2 linked regions of the Thermofilum uzonense genome follow. The protein of the gene in region 1 binds, or shares a complex with, the protein of each later gene. Links are inferred from orthologs where the notes say so. Each region holds a gene or a part of one and is shown on either strand. Other genes may lie near its edges.

Evidence for each region.
Region 2: the proteins of MA03_RS06540 (region 1) and rpl12p are in contact, whole or in part, in a crystal structure (PDB 5H7L), measured with the Pyrococcus horikoshii proteins. The link is inferred for Thermofilum uzonense from one-to-one orthologs. Residues at the interface, in WP_048053510.1 of Pyrococcus horikoshii: Pro161, Met164, Met165, Phe168, Ser169, Ile172, Val195, Glu196, Phe202, Leu211, Ser212, Val213, Met216, Lys222, Phe223, Asn224; in WP_010886059.1 of Pyrococcus horikoshii: Leu100, Ala101, Gly102, Leu103, Ser104, Ala105, Leu106, Phe107, Gly108.

The regions. Positions count from the first base shown.
Region 1 is NZ_CP009961.1:1,264,016-1,275,318, forward strand. What follows is about bases 3,829-6,737. They hold MA03_RS06540 (elongation factor EF-2), read left to right. Parts: upstream 3,829-4,135; coding sequence 4,136-6,340; downstream 6,341-6,737. Other genes in these bases: MA03_RS08760 (hypothetical protein), read left to right, coding at 3,829-3,994; MA03_RS06545 (tRNA(Ile)(2)-agmatinylcytidine synthase), read right to left, coding at 6,370-6,737. Also shown: ahcY (adenosylhomocysteinase), read left to right, coding at 1-543; MA03_RS06530 (tRNA (N(6)-L-threonylcarbamoyladenosine(37)-C(2))-methylthiotransferase), read right to left, coding at 540-1,823; MA03_RS06535 (hypothetical protein), read left to right, coding at 1,920-3,527; more of MA03_RS08760, read left to right, coding at 3,818-3,828; more of MA03_RS06545, read right to left, coding at 6,738-7,740; MA03_RS06550 (50S ribosomal protein L6), read right to left, coding at 7,746-8,327; MA03_RS08765 (hypothetical protein), read right to left, coding at 8,557-8,751; MA03_RS06565 (RidA family protein), read right to left, coding at 8,934-9,320; ilvA (threonine ammonia-lyase), read right to left, coding at 9,321-10,541; MA03_RS06575 (PfkB family carbohydrate kinase), read right to left, coding at 10,590-11,303. UniProt on the Methanocaldococcus jannaschii protein: Catalyzes the GTP-dependent ribosomal translocation step during translation elongation.
Region 2 is NZ_CP009961.1:1,046,946-1,058,021, forward strand. The notes cover bases 5,006-7,687. They hold rpl12p (50S ribosomal protein P1), read left to right. Parts: upstream 5,006-6,025; coding sequence 6,026-6,349; downstream 6,350-7,687. Other genes in these bases: MA03_RS05375 (DUF354 domain-containing protein), read left to right, coding at 5,006-5,900; MA03_RS05385 (hypothetical protein), read left to right, coding at 6,424-7,059; MA03_RS05390 (DUF92 domain-containing protein), read right to left, coding at 7,046-7,687. Also shown: MA03_RS05345 (TrpB-like pyridoxal phosphate-dependent enzyme), read right to left, coding at 1-427; MA03_RS05350 (hypothetical protein), read left to right, coding at 537-1,052; MA03_RS05355 (DHHA1 domain-containing protein), read right to left, coding at 1,049-2,044; MA03_RS05360 (ASCH domain-containing protein), read right to left, coding at 2,100-2,681; MA03_RS05365 (Cdc6/Cdc18 family protein), read right to left, coding at 2,729-3,886; MA03_RS08705 (hypothetical protein), read left to right, coding at 4,123-4,320; MA03_RS05370 (hypothetical protein), read left to right, coding at 4,539-4,823; more of MA03_RS05375, read left to right, coding at 4,839-5,005; more of MA03_RS05390, read right to left, coding at 7,688-7,867; MA03_RS05395 (NfeD family protein), read left to right, coding at 8,049-9,275; MA03_RS05400 (SPFH domain-containing protein), read left to right, coding at 9,302-10,174; MA03_RS05405 (hypothetical protein), read right to left, coding at 10,176-10,859; MA03_RS09010 (hypothetical protein), read right to left, coding at 10,862-10,993; MA03_RS05410 (hypothetical protein), read right to left, coding at 10,990-11,076. UniProt on the Methanocaldococcus jannaschii protein: Forms part of the ribosomal stalk, playing a central role in the interaction of the ribosome with GTP-bound translation factors.

The sequences.
Region 1 (11,303 bases):
GAGGTCGATCCTGTCCGGGCCCTCGAAGCATACTATGAGGGCTTCTACGTCACTGACATGTCCTCTGCTGCCGAGACCGGCGACGTGTTCATAACAGCGACTGGTAATACCGATGTTATCCGTGCGGAACATTTGCTAAAGATGAGGGATGGGGCTATACTTGCAAATGCTGGGCATTTTAACGTCGAAATATCTGTTCGCGATCTCGAAAGGATAGCCGTAGGCTCAAGAGATATAAACGAGAATGTCCGGGAATACAGGCTCCCTAACGGGAGGAAAGTTTATCTTATAGGTGAGGGAAGGCTTGTAAACCTTGCCGCAGCTGAGGGGCACCCAAGTGAAGTGATGGACTTGTCGTTCGCGAACCAGGCGCTCGCTGTTGAGACAATAGTGAAAAAGTGGGAAAAGCTGGACAAAAAGGTGTATAAGCTCCCGCGCAGCATAGACAACCGCGTAGCTCTGCTAAAGCTCAAGGCGTTAGGTGTCCGCCTAGAGAGGCTTACAGAGGAGCAGAAGAAGTACCTAGAGAGCTGGAGTGGCTAGTCTACAACCTCGCCTACGAGATGTAAGGGTGAAGCATCTACTATTCTCGCTTTTACAAAGGCACCTAGTTCGAGGTCATAGTCTTTGAATACCACCGGTTTGTATTCTGGTGTTCGCCCGGTAAAATCGCCTCTCATTGAAACTGAGTTTATTAGAACCTCTTTTGTCATTCCAAGGTATTTCCTGTTAATCTCATAGGCTATTCTGAACGAGAGTTCTGTAGCGATTTTGCTTCTAAGCTTCTTGAGGGGCTCTGGGGGTCCTTTCATAAGATAGCCTTTCGTGAAGGGCCTCAAAGTGTATCTCGCTATGTGAACCTTATCGAACATCAGCTCGCCTAGCAGCCTGAGAGTGTTGTTGAAAGCATTTTCGTCCTCGCCGGGGAAGCCTACTATTATGTCGGTAGCTATGCTTGAGGATAAGCCCTGGGACCGGATCCGACCTACTAGATCCCTGTACTCGGAAACCGTGTACTTTCGGTTCATCAGCTTTAAGACGTTGTCGTCTCCTGATTGTACAGGTATGTGGAAGTATTTATAGAGCCTCTCATCTCTCGCAAGGGTTAGAAGTCCATCTATCTGCGACCTGAGGAGCATGGGTTCCATCATTCCTATTCTTATTCTGTATTCTCCTTTCACTGTTTGGAGAATCTCCTCGATCAGGGCCGTGAGGTTTGTTCCAAGGTCGTAGCCGTAAGTGGCGAGATCTTGACCGACGAGGTATACCTCCTTTGCCCCTTTTTTCACTGCATTTTCTACGGCCTTGACAATGCTGTCCAAGGGGTAACTCTTTACTCCTAAGCCACGGGTAACCCACTCGATGCAAAAGGAGCACGCTCCGAGACAACCCGACTGGACTGGGAGGATATATGTCACGCCTCCTTCAAACTCCGGCAGAACGTTTCTCATGCGAGGATAGCTGCGTAGAAGAAGCAACTGTTTTTCGGATTCGACAACCTCTACTATTCTCTCAAGGGAGTCGGGCTCCACTAGGCTGGCTTCGGGAGCAATCTCAAGGATAGACTTGGGTCGAACGTTTGTGAGGCAGCCCGTCACGACTAGTCGGAAGCCGGTCTTTTTCCTCAGGGCTTCGAGCCTCGTTAGTTCCCTAAAGATCTTCGTCTCAGTGTCCCCTCTCACAGCGCATGTGTTGACAATCACGGTGTCAGCTTTTTCTGGTGTGTCTACAACCTCGTGTCCTCTTTCTCTTAAGAGAGTCTTCATTATGTCGCTTTCTCCCTTGTTCAGCCAGCAGCCAAACGTCTCGATGAAAACCTTCACTTAATATTCCCTTGAACCTACAAGAAGTAGAAATTAAAAAACTAGTGGCTCTGGAAAAAGAATTATAACTGCGATGATTAAGCAAGAGGGGATTAAATGGACCGCAAAACTCTGAGCCAGATACTAGCAATCCTATTATGGATGCCCCTATTTCTAGCACCGTTGCTGACGGCTCAGCCCTCAATTCCGGCCAAGGCCACTGTTAGTGCGCGCATCGAGTATGGTTATGGACTAGTATTTTATCATATAGAGCTTCCCGAGCCCACGACCTCACTTTCTTTTAATGTCTCAGGCTATACTGGGAAACTTGTACTAGCTGTAGCTCAGACGGAGAGGCAGAGGAATGTGTTAGCCGTCGTGGATAAGAGTCAGATGAAGTTTGCATTTAGTGATCCCGCCAGGCAGGTCAACATTACTTTTGTCTTTGACATAGTAACGAGTAATCTCACCACGATCGAGATAAGGTTCCCGATCCCTCTAAGCCCGTTCGGCTACGCTACAAACGTTAGTGGCACTGCATCGTTTTCCACGGGGATAAATGTCAACAGCACCTTTGGAAAAGTAATGGGTTCACAGGTAAGCTATAATGCAACCTTACCCCCTGCTTCCTATGACGTAATACGTGGCTCTACATCCTCTGGTCAAGTCCCAGTCGGGAAAATAGCCAGGATAAACCGAACAATAATCTTGGAGGCAGACAAAATAGTTTACGAGGACACAGTTGAGATACTTCAACTGTCAAACTATCCAATAACGTCCCTAGCGATAGCTCTTCCAGTAAGTTATGTCTTTGATGGAGCCGAGGGGCTTCTGGGCCCCTATCCCAGGAACTATTGGCACAGCTACAACGCTTCAAATTCTACTCTGATATTAATCACACTCATGTCATCCGTTCAGCTTGTGGGACAGAGAACCGTCCTGACACTAAGGTATCATACGAACCGTAGCAACATGATCAACGCATACATGGGGCTTGGCTTTGTCGTAACGGACTACAGTGTTAAGCTGTGTATAAGAGGGTCGCTGACAGTCCCGCAGGAATTTACCACAGGTGAGACAGTAACTGGAAGCCTTCAATGCTACGTCTTAAAGCCTGTAGGACCCCTCTTCCAGGCTGACCTCTATCCGAGAGTACCTGTTTCGAACATTGTTTTTAAGCCTTCAACAGGTCTGAGCTTGGCCGAGACGGTAATGATTCTACTTGTTTTAATCCTCTTATTAGCTACAGGTGTATTCGCAGTTGCGAGAATTAGACGTAACAAGGTCGAGAAGGCAAAGGAAAAGGTATTAACCGCTACAACTGTTCCGAGAGAGGTTTCAGAAGCAATATATAAAATACTCCTACGCCGCGAAGAACTTCTGATCACAGCCATCGAGAACCTGAACAGCCTACGTGCCAGAAAAGCCGGAACCACGAAGATCGTATCCGTGATCCGGGAATACGAGAAAAGAGACACCGCACTCGAGACAGAGGTCTCGAAGCTTTTAGGGCAGCTAGGCGATGCTGGGCGTGAAATAACCAATGAGATGGTGAGAATAAAGGAGGGAATACATCAGAGGATGAACGAGATTGAAAAAATAGAGCGAAACTACCGCGTGGGTAGACTTGATAAAAAGGAATACAATGTGAGAATTGAATCATTGGAAACCGAGCTGCGAAATCTTGCGCAAAAGTTCCGTGAACTTGCGGAGAAAAACATTTAAAAATTTATTTAGGCAGATCCTCTACTTCACAGGTAAGCTATAATGCAACCTTACCCCCTGCTTCCTATGACGTAATACGTGGCTCTACATCCTCTGGTCAAGTCCCAGTCGGGAAAATAGCCAGGATAAACCGAACAATAATCTTGCGGGATCACTAATATGTCTTCTCTGTCTCCTATTCCTCGAGGAGTCCTTCGATCCTGCTTTGATGTTCTTCTAGATCCCTGAGCAATGCATCGATGCCGTCGAACGCTACCATGTAGTCTGGGAGGACGACAGCGTAGCGAAGCATGTGCAAGACTGGGGGCCTCGAGGTAAACGCAGACATCAACGAATGCTTAAACATCGCCCACAAAACAGGATGCAGCCCGCCCACACAGACGAGAATCGAAGCCTACACCCCGACATGCCAAGGCATCATAGACCTCACCAAGAAGAAAGACAACACCGCCAGGAGCAAATCATAACCCTCCAGAGGGGTGAAGGGGGCAGGCCCTCAGTGGCGCAGGCGGCTTAACCAAAACAGTATAAGTAGGCGGGCTCTACGAGAACCCCGACAAGATTTATAAAAGGTTAGCCGTTTTTCGTTAGCGAAATGGGTGTGAAGGATGGTCCGCTATAAACAGGTCTCCGATATCGTCAAAATAATGAGGAACGTCGAGCAAGTGAGGAATATAGGTACTCTAGCCCACGTGGATCATGGGAAGACTACGACTTCTGACTCCCTCCTGATGGGGGCAGGCATCCTGAGTCCTAAGGTGGCTGGACAGGCACTAGCGCTAGACTACGTCGAGATCGAGCAGCTGAGACAGATGACGGTGAAAGCGGCCAACGTTTCACTCTACCACGAGTGGCATGGCAAGCCCTATGTGATCAACCTTGTGGACACTCCTGGACACGTTGACTTTACTGGACATGTAACAAGAAGCCTTAGAATGATGGACGGCGGTATTGTCGTAGTAGATGCTGTTGAGGGAGTAATGACTCAGACCGAAACCGTGGTAAGACAGGCGCTACAGGAGTATGTTAGACCTTTACTTTATATAAACAAGGTTGATAGGCTGATTAAGGAGCTCCGGCTTGAGCCAAAAGAAATCCAGCAGCGTTTTATCGAGATAGTTAAGGAGTTCAATGCTCTAATAGACCTTTACGCGGACAAGGAGTTCAAAGACAAGTGGAAGGTTGATTTTTCGAAAGGACAAGTTGCCTTTGGAAGCGCGCTTCACAAGTGGGGGCTCACCGTCCCTCTCGCGATTGAGAAGGGGGTGAAATTCGACTATATTGTGGACGCTTACCTGCATGATAACAAGGAACAGCTCGCCCAGGAGTTCCCCCTGTACGTTGCGCTTCTGGACATGGTTGTAGAACACATACCGAATCCACGCGAGGCCCAGAGATATAGAGTCCCGAAACTGTGGCGCGGAGATCTTAATAGCGAGATAGGTAAAGCCATGCTCGAATGTGACCCCGACGGGCCAACAGTGGTCGCTGTTAGCAAGATAACTATAGACCCGCACGCAGGTCATGTCGCTACGGGACGTGTTTTCAGCGGAACGGTTACAGAGGGTCAAGAAGTCTACCTGCTCAACGCAAAAGACTCAGCTAGAGTACTCCAGGTGGGCCTTTACATGGGACCCTATAGAGAGAAGACAGAACAAATATCTGCCGGAAACATCGTTGCTATGCTTGGTTTGGAGAAGGCTAGAGCAGGTGAAACTGTTGTTGACACCAAATTCAAGGATTCAATGACTCCCTTTGAACACCTGACATACGTTGCGGAGCCCGTTGTGACAATCGCATTGGAGCCTAAGAAAAGTAGCGACTTACCAAAACTCGTGGACATTTTGAGGAAACTGGCCATAGAGGACCCCACGCTAAAAGTATATATTAACCAGGAGACCGGCGAGTACCTCCTGAGCGGTGTGGGCACGTTGCACCTAGAAATCACACTCTGGGAGCTTAAGCAAAGAACGGGTATTGAAATAGTCACGTCTCCGCCTATCGTGAGATACAGGGAAACTATAAGAGAGAAAGGCCAGGTATTTGAAGGAAAATCACCCAATAAGCACAATAAGCTCTACTTCTATGCAGAGCCACTTAACGAGGAAACAATAAAACTTCTCCAGGAAGGCAAGGTTTTTGCGGACCAAGACTGGCGGGAAAGGGCTCAGATACTAAGAGAATACGCTGGATGGGACACAGACGAGGCTCGCAACATATGGGACATCGATGAGAACTTCAACATAATATTAAACAAGACCTCGGGTATACAGTACCTTCGCGAAGTAAAGGACACAATAGTTCAGGGCTTCAGGTGGACAATGGAGGCTGGACCTCTTGCCCAGGAACCAGTCAGAGGCGTTAAAGTTGTTCTGGTAGATGCCGTGCTACACGAGGATCCTGCCCATAGAGGCCCCGCCCAGATAATGCCGGCGACAAAGAACAGTATAATGGCAACCCTTCTCTCGGGTAAGCCAACACTTCTCGAACCAATCCTGAAGGTAGACGTTAAGGTCCCTACAGCTCAGGTAAGCGGCGTACTTAATGTCCTTAACAGGCACAGAGGGAAAATCATGGGTATGGAGGAGAAGGGCATGGTGATGCGTGTCTTGGCAGAGCTGCCCGTTGCCGAAAGCTTTAACATCGCAGACGAGTTAAGAGAGGCTACACAGGGGAGGGCTTTCTTTGCATACGAATTCTACAGATGGGCTCCCGTCCCATCCTCACAGCTAGAAGAGATAGCCCTCGCTATTAGGGAACGTAAGGGTCTACCAAAGAAGCTTCCAAGAATAGAGGACTTCCTTGGCCCATAACCCCCGGAAAACCATCCACATTATAGTCTTCATATTTCTTCTTGTTTCCCTGGATTCAGACTAATCATTCTTGAAGCAAAGACGCCTTTGCTAAGCAGAATTCCTAGAGGCTCCGGTGCTAATCCTACAATCTCTCTTGGCCTAGTCAAGTGACGATACGCTCTCATGCTGGGGACGTATAGTCCCGGCTCTAAGATGCGGGGCCGCTCTTCTATAGATTTCTCGAGTGTTTTTGCCCTGTAACCACATTTTAGACACTTGTAACCTTTTCCTTTACCAGCCGACTTCATCCGTGCTCCACATCTGGGACAAATAGGGTTTCGGATGATAACGTCCATCTGAAGTGATATAATGCGCACGTACTCTCCGTTCAAGGTTAAGCCTTTTCTAGGAATAATTCCACCTCCAACCTCGATCCTATCGCTTGGCCTAAGAAGCCTCGCAACTCTGTTAAGCCTGCCTGTCTCGCGATAAAACATTACTTCAACACAACCCTCACCGTCACAGAGCTCGACAACAACATGACCCGACTCGATTATCTTGGGGTATCCCTTAACGACTCCCTCAACTACCACGGAGTCATATGGCCGTACCTGGCCCACCTCTTTTTTAAGATGCAGATGACTGTTCGTAGCCTGGTTTGTCTTATAGATGATGTAGCCAACCGGCTTGCTCTTTAAAGCCCTTGAGGCATAAACCTCGAGAAACTCTAAGAGAGGTCTAGGGCTTAGTGAACGAACTCCAAGCAGCACGGGATCTGCTCCGCGTGGTACCGCGAGCAGCCGTTTTTCTACGTAGTCATATGTAGCGAATACCAGCGGTCTGTGCTTCCTGTCGAACTCTATGAGTATTTCTTCGTCAACCAACTTACTTGTTTCTCTTTCCATGTGATCCCTGTAAAGGAGCAACTCATACGTGTAATCCTCGAGGGGATAAGCCCCCACAGCTGCTAGAGCCCCTACGACGCCTCTACCCCTACCTATACCTCCTACCACGACCTCACCGTAGGCACCTTTTTTGATCTGTTCCTTGACGTATGATAGCGGGACGACTTCCCTCAAAGTTCTGGAGTAGAGCTTCCTTAACTCCTCGTTGACTTCTCCAACAACAACTACAAAGCCGGGAGAAGTCTTTCCATGTTTCTCTGAATACTTTGATATTAGATTCGAGAGTAGTTTCACCACTTCTTCTATGGTCAAATTGGGTGCTTCTAGGTGAAGTGATATAGCCGCATTGCCGCGCGTTTTGAATGGAACATTAGGGTTTAGCCTGACCAGATATGGCAAATCCAGGAATGTGAGGCCAAGCCTCTTAAACTCGAGAGTAAGTAGAAAACCAAGGAATGTCGTGCAAAACCCTTGTGGAGAATCTGTGTCGTCGACTCCTATGTGAACCTGCATGAGGTTTAAGCCTTCATGTGTTCTACAGCGTATAGGTAGATCCCGTCGAGCACGCCAGGACCTGTTCCTTCGCGTCCATGAGGACTTGGCCTCCTATCGCCCCTCAACTGAGTTGCTTGATGAATCCTAGCGGCTGTCTGGGCGACAGCCTCCTTGTCGATGCCCTCTATTATAATGTCTTCCTTTTCGACCTTCACTTTAACTCCTGGGAGAATCTCAGCATATCTCTTACCTCTTTCCCCGAGAAAGTTCTCGATGATCACTTTATCCTTGTCGACCTTTATGTTCATCGGGAAGTGTGCGTACACTATTTTCATCTTGTAGCGGAATCCCTTAGTCACCCCTACAATCATATTATTGATGTGCGCAGCGATTGTCTTGACAAGAGAGTATTCCCTCTTGTTGGCGAGAAAAGCCTCTATTTTCACTTGATTGTCTTCATATGTGATCTCTATTTTCTTAGCAAAGCTAAAGTCCTTTTCAGTCCTTCCGAGTGGCCCCTCGACTACAACTCTCTTGTTATTGATGGAAACTTTTACGTTCTCTGGTACTGGAACTCTTTCCTCGACTTGAAATACCTTGACCATTGAAACCCTCTCAGCATAAAGAAAAAACAATTTATATATGTTTTCCCGCCTTCACGGAAGAAAAATATTTTACTTTTCACTCAGTTATGATCACTAGCGGGGGTGCCCGAGCTAGGTCAAAGGGGGCGGTCCCTATGAGGGGCCCACACTCAGGCTCCGCTGGCGTCGGCCTGCCCGGGTTCGAATCCCGGCCCCCGCACTAGCCCATCTCTATAATCTTGGAGAGATCCTAGTATGTCTTCTCCGCTTCCCATTCCTCGAGGAAGCCTTCAATCCTGCTCCTATACTCTTCTAGCTCCCTCAGCATTGCATCCATGCTGTCGAACGCCACCCTGTAGTCTGGGAGGATGCCGGTGTACGCCCTGAAAGCTCCGATGCATGTGCAGGAACTGCAGCCTAGAGATCGACGCTGACATAAACACATGCTTGAACACCACCAGAAAGGCGGGATACAACCCGCCAATACCAAGCAAGATCGAAGCCTACGCCCCCATACAGCAAAGCCACAGCAAAAGACTAGAAGCAAAAGCTACAACCACCAGGAGAAAAACTCTTTAGAGAGATGACCGGGAGCCGGCTCCCAGTGACGCAGGGCGGCAGCAGTGTTTATCGTCTTGATGCTGCTATCACGGAGACTTCTATGAGAGCCCCTCGAGGGAGGTCGGCTACCTGGACTGTCACCCTAGACGGGGGGTCTTTCTGAAAGTAATAGGAGTATACCTCGTTAAACTCTTTGAACATCCCTAGATCCTTAAGGTACACAGTGACGTAAACAACGTCCTCGAGACTGGCGCCCACTGCTTCAAGGATCGCCTTTATGTTTTCAAATACGCGCTTCGTCTGCTCCCTTATACCCCCCGTCACTAGTTCCCCCGTTTTAGGATCTATCGGAATCTGTCCAGCTACAAAAATGAATCCTCCCGCCTTGACTGCCTGGCTGTAAGGTCCTATAGGCTTTGGAGCCTTATCAGTAAAAATTACCTCCTTTGACATTCAAACCACCTCAAAGCTGAGACCTTGCTCCTTTAATCTTACAATTAGCAGGTTAATAACTTCACGTGAGGGGACCTCAATACCAAGAGTTACCTCTGCGAGGCCGGGAGCCACAAGAGGATTCACACGTTCATGCTCTATAGATATGATATTTAATCCCAGGTCAGCGACTACGTCAATAACTCTCTTCAACTGTCCTGGCCTGTCGGGAAGCATTCCCCGAATCTTGACCTGTCTACCCTCGACGAACAGCGTTTGTGTGATTATCCGTGACAATAGGGAGGGTTCAACATTACCGCCCGAGACCACAGCAACAGCCCGCTTACCTTTAACGTCGATGGCCCCTGAAAGAAGTGCTGCCACAGATAGTGCACCCGCGGGCTCGGCGACGGTCTTAGCTCTCTCCAATAGGACGAACACCGCTCTCGCAGTGTCCTTGTCGTCCACTAGAACCATGTCGTCAACGACCTCCTCCATTATCTTCAGCGTCAGTTCCCCAGGCTTTTTAACAATGACGCCGTCGGCTATGCTGAACACGTTAGGTGTCTCCACAAGCTTACCCTGCTTATAAGAGAGATACATTGCTGGCGCACCAGAGGGTTGAACACCAATGATCTTTATCTTATCATTTAGCTTCTTGAGAGCGACAGCAATACCTGAGATTAGCCCTCCACCCCCCACAGGTACGACTACAACGTCGACTCGATGTGCATCCTTGAAAATCTCGACACCAATGGTACCTTGTCCTGCTATGATGTCTGGATCCTCAAACGGATGGATGAAGGGCATCTTCTGGGCGTTAGCAAACTCCAGAGCCTTCCTGTATGATTCGTCGTATGTTTCACCGTGCAGAATCACTTGCGCGCCATAACTTTTAGTGGCGTTGACTTTATAGAAAGGAGTGTAACGCGGCATGAAAATCGTCGCCGCAATGCCTAGCTGTGACGCCGAATAAGCCACGCCTTGAGCATGATTCCCCGAGCTTGCCGCCACCACTCGGGAAACCCCCTCCTTTTGCTTGAGCTTGCTGAGCTTATAGTAGGCGCCGCGAACCTTGAATGCTCCTGTTTTCTGAAAGTTCTCTAGTTTGAGTAAAACTTCGCCTTGAGTCATGTCGCTCAGAGTCTTGCTCGGCATTAAAGGTGTGTGGTGAATTACTGGTGATAGGATGTCATAGGCCTCTCTAATCCTGATGTTTATGTCTTCAACCAGTGAGCTCATATTGCATATATTCATGATAATATTATAAAAAAATTAACGGCGAAGAATTTATAGTTCCTTTATATTCATTAAAACCTTCTCAGCCCTACCGGCTAGTTCCCATCTATTCTTCAAGCCATCTATTCCGGGTTTCTCGACAAGGTAAGAGGTGGCTGCAGACGCATAACTTGCAGCCTCTTTTATGTCGCCCGAGCGCTGATACTCAATAGCAAAGACAGTTGTAAAGACGTCCCCGGCTCCAGTTCTATCGACCACACGGCTGGATTCAGCTGGGGGTACAAAGAAGGTTTTATTAGACGTAGCGATATACGCCCCGATTTCCCCAAGTGTTACAAGGGCTACTCCAGCACCCAGCTCTACGAGCTTTTTGGCAATAATCTCTGGCGGAAGATCGCCGAGGAGTGTTTTACCCTCACTGATCTCTGCATGGACGATATCAGAGAGAGATGCCACAAGAGATGCCTCACGAGATGAGCTTAATATGACTCTTCGATCAGGTGTGACACGCCTTAAATAGCCTTGCAGGTCACTAGCCACTAGTGCGGCTTTCTCAGAAACCTCTTGGACAACTCCCGGCGAGACTTCACCGATGAGTGTCCCTATAATCGCTATATTACCTTTGAGTTTCTCTAGGGGAACATCACTTGACAAGATATCCTCGCAGCGTGAGAGCAGGTAGAGTGTCCGGTCAGAGTCCTCATAAATTAGTTTAAATTTAGTAGTAGGAAGATCTTTTGAGACAGTTATATAGGTGGTATCTAC
Region 2 (11,076 bases), 220 kb from region 1 along the record:
GAGCGCTGCCCCACTGGCCTGCACCTGTCTCGGTTGTAAGTCGCTCTACGCCCTCCCTCATATTGTAATAAGCCTGGGCTACAGCTGTGTTAGGCTTGTGGCTTCCTGGAGGACTCACTCCCTCAAACTTAAAGTATATTCTGGCGGGTGTTTTGAGAGCCTTCTCAAGACGCGTAGCCCTTATAAGAGGGGTAGGTCTCCAAATGCGGTAGACGTCTCGCACTTCTTCAGGTATAGGTATAAATTTCTCTTGAGACACTTCCTGTCTCACAATCTCCTTGGGAAAGATCGCTTCAAGCTCCTCTGGATTTACTGGTTTGCCCGTAGCCGGGGAGATGGGTGGAGGAAGGGGTTCAGGTAAGTCCGGTAAGATGTTGTACCATTGTCTGGGTAAGAGGCTTTCATCTAACATGTACTTTTTTGTCATTTTTTGTTCACAAGATCACTTTTTTATTCATTATAGTATATAAATGTTTCCTCAAAGGAGGATGGGGGAGAGGATATATTATAAATTTCTGTATTCGCAAGGATTATGCGTGGATAAGAAGCTTGTAGAGAAATTTACAGAGACCGTAAAGGGTCATACGAAAAAACTTGAGGTACTCAAAGTCTTACTAAAGTACGGCTTGAGTGTCCGTGAAAATACTGTAACCTTAGGCGAGAGAATCAAGGTGCCTTTCAAGTCAATCGCGCTTGAAGCAGGCGTCGATAGGCGAACAGTTATAGAGACTCTCCGAGCTATACGCGAGGATAGTTTCCTCAGAGAGTTTTTCCGTCGATTGAGACCCGCAGGTCCATCTCTAGTCGAGGTCTCGAAGCTTCTAGGGTATAGGTGTCTTATCGTGGAAACTCACAGAGACCAGCCTGGCATACTGGCCTGGGTAGCGAACGCACTTGCTGAGAAAAACATAAATATTCTCCAAGTGGTCGCCGAGGATCCAAACATCTATGAGGAGCCGAAACTATACGTCGTAGTCTCTTCGAATGTTCCGGGCGAGGTTATCGATAGAATTCTCGAACACCCAGCAATAAAGCGAGTCTCAATTAGCTAACCTTGATTTAGAACCTCTTGAGCCTTCTCCACTTCGTTGATGATTTGTCTAACCACCTTGTCTGCAATGCCTGCTGGAACTCTCAAGGAGGCGGCGTAGTTGTGTCCACCCCCGCTTACCCCTAATTCCTCGGAGAAACGTGAGAATAGTTGAGCTAGATTTACGGGAAAACCTGTTGGTGCTCTACCCGTTATCACGACTATGTTTTGACCTATCCGGAAGAGTATTAAGATAATTTTCCTCTGTGCAGCAGCCTCCTGTGAAGCTATTCTGCCTGAGAACCCATATACTCTAAGGTCTCTTAGATCTATAATGCGTAAGACAGGTGAGTCATATATTACCCTGTTTTTTACCTCTTTAAGCAGTCTTTGCAGCTTCTCTTCACTTTCTTGAAACCTTAATACCGCCTCTTCAGGAACAAGTATGCGCTTCTTAACCCAGCTCTCGATTATTTTTTTCCTTAGATCGTCGTCACGAGGCTCTAAGGCGATAGCGCCGGTTAGTATCTCGGCTGCCGACTCAAGCCCTAACTCCCTTACGCTAGGATCAGGGTTTGGTGTGTCTGTTAGCTCTGCAAGCTTTATTAGTCTTAGAGAGAAGTCTGGGTCGATGGTAAGCGGTATTAGATTGGCCAGGAGCGAGGCTGTAGATGGGGCGGGTGTGGCCAGGACATTCACACCTGTAGCTGTAATTTTATCTTTATGAAAAATTGTTGAGGGATGATGATCAATCCATGTTGTTTGCGCGACTCTGGTTAGGAACGAGAGGGCTTGACTAGTTGTTTCCCAGTACTCCTCGTTGAATGCGATGTCAAGAATATAGACTTCACCCGAGGTAAAGTGTATTCTTTGAAGGGTGTTATGAAGAGAGAAAGGCTGCGAGAAATATACTTTATACTTCACCCCCTCCTTGTTTTTGAGATAATATGAAATTATTATAGCTGCGGAGACCATGCCGTCTATGTCGCCGTGAGCTATTATTGTTAGCATCATTAAACTCTGAGCTTAAAGTCGCATAACAAGTTTAATAACGTTATAGCTAGACAAGCTATAAGAGAAGATTTTTCGACCGAAGTTTTAGCGCATAATTGTTTAAGATCTCTTTTACTTGAGGCTCGGGTAGGCCGAGGTCTTCAGCTACCTTCCCGGTGGTATATCCTAAGGCTAGTTTCGCTAATACAACGCGATGTATCTGGGACTCGTCGATGCCGTAAGCTAATGCTAAGCGGGCCACTAGAGAAGGATCTACCGCCTTTAAACTCTTTATTTCATTCACTGGAACGGGAGATGAGTAACGTGTAATCTCTTCGAGAGAGATTATGGTGACCCAGTCGTCCTCCTTTATATCTGGATAGATTTCCTTCAAGGCATCCAGGAGATCTTCTAGGCTATTAAAACCATCCTTCAAGGCATCATCCTTTGTGAGCTCCGAGACCCTCGTAAACCTAAGTGATTTTACGCGCGCTTCTCCATATATCTGTCCTCCACTCTCCAGGAAGACCTCATCGCTTTGCGGTTGAAGAATACCCTTCCTAATGGTGGTAGTTTTTTCACCCCTTAGGATTTTCTCAAGGTACCTTAGTCTAAAGCTCAGTGTTTTCCCGAGCTTACGCGTGGTGTGACCACTCATCCCGCTTTCATGTAAAAGTTAACGCCAATTAAACTTTTATCACGTATTTAGGCGCTAACTCCTAGGAGCTTCTCTACCAGGTCTGGCAAGCCCTCCTGACGTGCGGGGGGCGGCAGCATGGTGATATATACTCTCAAAGGACCCTTGAACTGTATGTACCCCTCGTCGGTGAGCCTCTGTAGAGCCTCGTCCGTTTCGCGGGGTGTGAGCTTCCTGAGCCGATAATTTTCACAGATTAGCTCAATGTACCTCTGGATATCTCTGAGAGTGATAAAGCTTTGGTTCAGCTGCCTTGAAGCCAATAATATAGCGGACAATACTACGCGTTCAGCTGTTCCAAGCGTTTCAGGGTTGATAGAGAAAAGGTATTTTTCACGCAAGCCCTGCTCTATGGCCCTGTTTATGTGGTTATAGGAGAGCTTCTCATCTTTGCTGGTCTCAGCTATTTGCGCTGCAATAAGCAGGATATCAAGAGCCTTCCTCAAGTCAGAGTCGAAGAGAGTAACAGTGACCTCGGCCAGATACTCTGCAACAGCCTCGGGAAAAGTTCCAATGACAAACGCCTCGGATGCCCGATAGAGGATTATATCGACCAATTGATCACGAGTATAAGCGGGATAGTTTACTATCATGTTGCCGAGCGAGGACTGCTCTTCAGGAGCAAGGCGTTGAGACCAGCTCTCATCCCTCGAAATGAATATCACACCACTAACATTCTCGACGCCGAGCTCGGAAAGCCTGGTCAAGTTGTAAACTATTTGTCCACCTCTTAGCGAACGGTAGCCCGAAAGCTGGTCTGCTTCGTCGATGGTTAAAATGAATGTCTTTCCCTTTTCTTTGCGCAGGGATGAGACGAACTTGTCAAACAGCTCGCCCGCGCTCAGGCTGCGTGAAGCTTTGCCGCCCATCTTTGTAAGCAACTGTGAATAGAATACCCAGGGAGATATGTCTGCCAGAGCACGGAGGTTAACGTAGACGTGCTGGATGAGTGGATTTTCCTCTCGTAAAGACTTCAAGAGCAGGTGTGAAGAAGTAGTCTTTCCCGTACCTTTCGGGCCGATCAGTTGTATCACCTTAAAAAAGGGCGGGCCCTCGACAGCGTCCCTTAGGAGAGTCTGAAGCATGTCAAGCTGAGATTCACGGTGTGGGAGACGACTAGGTATATGTTGACGTGAAAGGACGCTGGGGTTACGCAGTATAGCCATCCTTAGACTCGGGTAAATAACCTGTGGCAGCTCTTATAAAAATTACAGTGAAAGAGTAAACGGTGAAAGTGATTCTTAGAGGGAGATCCCTAGTATGTCTTCTCAGCTTCCCATTCCTCGAGGAGGTCTTCGATCCTGCTTTGATGTTCTTCTAGCTCCCTGAGCATTGCATCAATGCCGTTGAGTGCCTTCCTGTAGTCTGGCAGGATGCCGGTGTACGCCCTGAAGGCTACGATTTGTGTGCAAGAACTGCGGGTCTAGAGATAAACGCGCACATCAACGCATGCTTGAACATCACTCACAAGACAGGATACAGCCCGCCCACACCAACGAGAATCGGGACCTATATCTCACACAGCGGAGTCGTATCACTTGCCAAGAAGAAAGGCAAAATACGTCACCAGGAGCCAGAGAATAACCCCCTAGAAGAGTAACCGGGAGCCCGCCCCAATGGCGCAGAGCGGGTGGCAGTATTCATGAGCAAAGATTTAATCAGATCGTCGCGAGGCTGTCATCCCCTTCTCCACACAACTGGGACGGCGTCATCATCCACCCGGATAAGTGTCGACATAGTATATAAGCATTTGTGGCGCAGGGTAATCTTTTAACAAAACCGTTATTTACCACACTGCCTTCTAGCGTTTTGTTGGCTATGAATGGGAAGTTTGTCGTCGTCCTGCTGATGTCCCTGATAGGAATCACTCTCTACTGGTTTCCAGTCCCAATAATTATAGGTAGTTATGTTCTCGGAGGATACCCATGGTTAGCACCCGAACCGTCAAAAAACACAATGATAATCATCGGTCTCGCAATAACAGTTACCTTCCTGGCGCTAACGGCGATAATGTATTACATCACGAAAAAATTAGAAGAAGTTGGTCCTGAGGAGGCATACGAGGAGCCTAAGGAGAGGCCCGCTACAAGTGTTGAGTGGTGAGGAGAGGGTAAACGCGTGAAGATATGGGTAGAAGCGCTTACCCCTAAACAGATTCTCCTATTTTCTTATATTCAAGACATATTCGGCAGGCAAAATGTGTTTTTAACGACTCGCGATTATGATCTTAACGCCAACCTGGCTAGCAAGAGATGGTCAAAACACTTTCTTGTAGGCCGCTATCCCGGAGCATCGTCTATAGCCAAAACTCGAGAAAGTATAAAGCGGCAAGAGAAACTTATTGATATAGTGTCTTCTGAAAAACCGGACGTTCACCTTACCTTTGTCTCACCTGACTCAGTACGTGTGGCCTTTGGTCTCGGCATACCAGTTATAACTAGTAGTGACTCGCCGCACTCAGATGCAGTGTCAAGGCTAACGATTCCTCTCTCTAGGATATTTGTGACGCCTTACTTCCTATTGGAAGATTTTGAAAAATACAATAGGCTTGTGGAAGTAGTGGGATTTGAAGGAGTTTTCGAGCTAGCATGGATTCTACGTGAAAAACCTGACCCAAAGGTCCCAAGGGAGCTCGGATTGGAGCCCTTCAGTTACGCGTTAGTACGACCAGGAGAGGAGAAATCATATTACTACCCTTCCCCTGCCTTCGCGACTAGGATGCCTCTCTCTATAGCTAGAATGATTCTGAGGAGGACAGATCTCACAGTTATCGTGTATCCACGCTATCCGGATCAAGCCTTGCTATATAGAAGACTGCTTTCTAGGTGGAATAATAGGGTAAAGATTCTTGAAGGGGCTACAGATTTCGTGAGCCTGGAGTACCACGCAAGGCTTGTCATTACAGGTGGTGGCACAATGGCCACAGAGTCCGCGCTCCTCGGAACCCCTTCAATCTCGACGTATCCCGGCGAGCTAAAAGTTCACAAGTTTATAAGAAAGAGAGGATTCCCACTTTATAAGGCCCCTCTGCCTCAAAGCTTTATTGAAAAATTATTACTTCTCGAGACAGGACCAGGAGAACGCGAACGATATATCCAGAGAGCTAAGAAAACTTTACAAGACCCCATTAGCGTTTTCGCACGGGAAATCACAAGAATTATCAATAGAAATGAAAACTAGTGTTGCCTATTGCCAAACCAAAGTTTGCTTCTTGAAACCCAGGGACGCCTATATAATTATTCATAGAGACATCAAGCAAAAGCTTTAAGTACTGACGCGTAAAAAGCAGAATCGCGGTGGAAAGAATGGAGTATGTATATGCAAGCTTAATCCTCTACCATGCTGGAAAAGAGATAACAGAGGAAAGCGTGAAGAAAATCCTTGAAGCGGCAGGTATCCAGGTCGACGAGATACGATTGAAAGCTTTGGTAGCCTCTCTCAAGGAAATAAACATCGAAGAAGCCATAAAGACCGCGGCCGTACCTGTTGCCGCGGCTCCTGCAACGGCCCCCGCTACAACAGCCCCTGTTCAGGCTAAGACGGAGGAGGCTAAGAAAGAGGAAGAGAAAAAGGAGGAGGCGCCCGAGGAGACTGTTGAAGAGGGTCTTTCAAGCCTTTTCGGCTTCTGAGAACAGGGATATCATTGTTCAACATTTTTGCTTTACTGCCTTTAATCCGACGGCTGATTGCTTTTTCAACATTGATGTTAGCTGGTTTTACAGACTACCAAAGCAGAGAAGTCGATGATAAAGTATGGATTATCGGTTCGCTTATTATAGCCCCCTTGTTACTCCTTGAGTTCCTCTCGGAAACAATACAACTGGTACTATATGCGGTGTCTATTATAACTATTCTCCTAGTGGCTATTTTAGCGTTAAAGTTTAAGCTAGTAGGGGAGGCTGACATTATCGCCCTTATCTTTATATCCTTCGCTGAGCCACCAAGCCTCAGAAATATTCTGACACTCGTCCCGCCCGCAACAATTGTAATTCTTGCAGGGATACTATCTATGGGTTATATAGCCTATAACGTATACTATAACTGGAGAAATAGGGCTACCTTCCCTGAGCGTACGCCGCTTTACCTCAAGATTATAGCTTATATGACTATGCGAATGATAACTTCCCGAGAATACGAGGAGAAGAGATACATGTATACACCTGCCAACCCTCTAGACCCTTCATTTATCACGAAAACGGACCAGTCAATGGAAACCCCCACGACGGAGAAGTTCTGGGCCGTGGTACTATTACCATATGTAACGCTGCTGGCAATAGCTTTCCTCATATATATTGTGTTGTACTACTCCTACACCTTTACCTTCTTTAGCAAAGGATAAGAAAGCCAAGTAAGCCCACGAGTCCAGTAGCAATAAGGTTTGTCACCTCGTTTGTTATAAACGAGAACCCGCCGGCCGGCAGTGTTTTCTCGCCACAGCTATGCGTTGTTTTGTCGGTAAGCGTCTTGCAACGCGGACAATAGTATTTTCTCTGTAAAGTGGCTCCAACAACGCTGTCAAGAACTTCGCCCAGCCAGCCCAACGCGATTATAAGAGGAACACATGCGTGATTGATATTAAGTAAGCCTAGATTGCTTTCTAGAAGCGCAACTACACCTATAATCGCGGCTCCAAGAATACTTCCCATTGTGCCCAATGGTGTTATCCCGCCTGAGGTGCCTGGCTCTACCTTAACCCAGGGACGAGTAATAAGCCGGGGTCTACCCGGATAAATGGCTCCTAGCTCAGCTGCCCAGGTATCAGCGTTTGATGCCGCAAGAACGGCTAGAGCAGTAGGCAGTAGTTTCTGACGGTAATCTATGAAGAGTCCATGGAGAGCCGTGAATAGTGCGGCGACAAGCCCGGCGCCTATCACCTGGCTAGAAGAACGCCCTCCCTCGCGCTCAGCAGCATCCTTTTGCCTCTTATTTGCATAGCCGAGTTTTGTTATAAGTGAAGATGAGAAGAAAAATGTGAGGGACGCAAGGTAAAGCCCGATACCCCCCATGAAATAAAGGCCTGAGAACATAATGCTTAAAGCCGCAGCTTTGGCGTCGAGATATTTTAGCTTGTAAGCTGCTAGGCCTAGAGGTAAGCCTAACGCGAGCCCGAATGCAAAGTTGAAGATGACGCCGTTAATCTCACTCACGGAAAATAGGAAAACTTTGCTTGGTATATATACTCGCGTTTTAAAGGCTCCAAGTATTGCTTTAAGGCATTGATTAGTCCTATCCTCCTTTAGGAGGGGGAAACGATTCTAAAGCTTTATAACTCTTTATCTGCTAGGCAAACTATAATCTTTATAAGGGAAGAGCTGTTTAAAACACGAGATGCGTAGAACTTCGTTCATAATTTTTGTGATTATACTCGGTCTCCTTCTGGCTGCTCTCAGTAAAGCACAACCAGAAAGTGTAGCTGTAGTAGAGATCCATGGCGGTATTGATGAGGGGAAAGTTTACCTTGTAAAGAAGGGCTTATCCATTGTCAACGGGGGCATTCTCATACTGGTAATTGATAGTTATGGAGGCTACGTCAAGTCCATGGACGAGATAATCTCTCTCCTCAAGACCTGCCAGTGCAGAACCATAGCTTTCCTGCCTCCAGGCTCTAAAGCCGTCTCAGCAGCCACCGGCGTAGCGCTAGCAGCCTCAAAACTCTATGTCGGTGACGGCGCAGTCATTGGAGCATGTAAGCCAACACCGTCAAATGACAAGACAGAGGCCTATATGATTTCGAGGTTCACTGGGCTTCTTGAAGAGAAAAAGATCCAAAAGCCTGATCTACTTGCCCGTGAACTCGTCATAGAAAATAAAGCGTTTACCGCGAGGGAGGCGTTAGATTTAGGCCTTGCAGACGCGAGGGCAGGGAGCCTCGGCGAGGTATTAAGGGCGGAGGGTCTTGAGGGATTGCCTATCTCATACCTCAGAGACGATCTGGTCAGCGAGGCGCTCTCTCTTTTAATAGATCCTGGTATTGCGCTCCTCTTGGCTGTCCTAGGAGTACTTCTACTAGCACTGGAGTTCCATGTTACGGGGTTTCAGGGATGGGGTGTGATAGGGGGCGCCCTTATTTTAACGGCACTTTACACGTTCAACCTAATCGGGATCAACCTTTATGCATTTTTACTCGTTTCACTCGGCGTAGTGCTTATCCTCCTTGAGCTCTTCAAGCCGGGTATACAGGTCTTTGGGCTTAGCGGTGGACTTCTAGTCGGTATTGGGATTGCTGTTGAATACTATACTCAGCCCTACCATGCTCTCTCATCATTCACTGTAACTGCACTAGTCCTGTTGGGATTAATTGGAGTCTTTATAGCCCTCATAATCTACAAGGCTTCTCAAACCCTCGGGATGAAGACGCTAAGCCTTGAGGAGAAACTCATAGGCAAAACGGGTTACGCGAAAACAGGAATAACACCCGGAAAGAGAGGAGTAGTATATGTAGAGGGAGAGGATTGGACAGCAGAAAGCGACGATGAAATACGAGAAGGACAGAGAATAATTGTAGAAGCTGTGAGGGGCCTCGTTCTAAAGGTGAGGCCTGCGGAAAGCAAATAAAACAGTACCCCCGTGTATGTTTTGATATGGGTCCCCTCTCTGTTTTCTTAGCCTTTGTAGTCTTGATAGTCTTTGCCAGCATAATAGCCTCGAGTATTCGTATAGTTCCAGAGTATCAAAGAATAGTTGTTTTAAGGCTTGGAAGAGTAGTAAAGGTCGCGGGTCCAGGGCTCGTGCTGCTAATTCCTTTCATCGATAGAGGTATAGTTGTCGATCTTCGAGAACAATATATAGAAGTCACGAAGCAGACTTGCATCACGAAGGATAATGCTCCCGTAGACATCGACTTCCTCATATACTTCAGGGTCATAGACCCGACGAAAAGCGTGGTAGAAGTATCCGATTTTAGGGGGGCGGCTATAGGTATAGCTACCACAACTTTACGTGCAGTCGTCGGCGATATTGACCTAGACCAGGTTCTGGCAAAACGGGAGTACATAAACGAGGTGCTCCGTGAGAAGCTCGATGAAGTGACAGCAAGGTGGGGCGTCAAGGTGACAGCCGTAGAAATACGTGAAATAATACCTCCACGGGAGGTTCAAGAGGCTATGATTAAACAGATGTCCGCCGAGAGGAACAGGAGAGCCATGGTAACCGAGGCTGAAGGAAAACGTGAAGCAGCCATACGTGTGGCTCAGGGAGAAAAGGAGGCGCTCATCCTCAAAGCGGAGGGCGAAAAACAAGCAGCTATACTAAAGGCGGAGGGTCAGGCCCTAGCCCTGCGCTACGTTGATGAGGAAGCTAGAAAACTGGACTCGAAGACCGTCCTCCTACAGTACTTTGGAGCGCTCGAGGCGATAGCATCTTCCCCATCTACAAAGATAGTGCTTCCCATGGAACTCTTCAAACTACTTGGGCCCCTTCAGGAGTACTTCGCTGGGAAGAAAGAAGATAAATGATTTATTTTTCCTGTATTACCTCTCCTTGAACCTCGCCTTCTATTCGTGCCTTACCCCTCAGGATGATACGCCTGGCACGCACAGGCGCCTTCACAGTCACATTGTAGATAGTGACCTCCTCAGCATCTATCTTTGAAGCCTCAAGGACAGGCACATCTCCTCCTGAAAGCAACTTGATAAGCTTCACCACACCATACTTTTCAGCCGTCTTGACCTCAAGCTTCTTAACTGAGACCTCCCCAACCTTTGACTCGTCAGACAGATTCAGCACTAAATGTTCCCCCTCCGTCTTACCCAAGATACGGATACCCCCCTCAATTCTAGCGAAGGTGAACGTTAGACAGCCGATAGAAATCCCACCGGTTAATAGTGCCTCCTCCGCCTCTAGACACCCCATAACCTTTAAAGCGCCGGCAGAGCTAACCCTTTTAGCCTTAAGAGAGCCTAGCACTTTAACTGCTCCCGCCAGCTTCGCCTCGACTGCAACTACATTCCCACTGAAGACCGCGGAGCCAGCCACACTCACCCTCTCGGATTCTACGTCGCCTTCAACCTTCCCCGCCCCGCTTATCTTAATCTCCTGATAGTATCCGCCGTTAGCCTTTCCAGCCCCCGAGATGCTGAGACTTCCTCTTCTTTTTTTCCCACTCAAGGCTGACTCGTACGAGTCGAATAACTCGCTCATAACTAAACACCTGCCTTCTCGAATATTCTCTTTATCTCTTCAAGAAGCTCCCTTATCTCCTTAAGCCTCTTAAGCACAAGCTCCTCAACCTCTTCATCGCTGAGTTCCACATACTTCAGCTCTTTTTCACTCAAACCCCCATCCCCTCCTTCAAGATATCACGTATCTCCTCGAGCTCCTTCTTGATCGCGTCAAGTTCTTCAAGCATTGCGCGCTG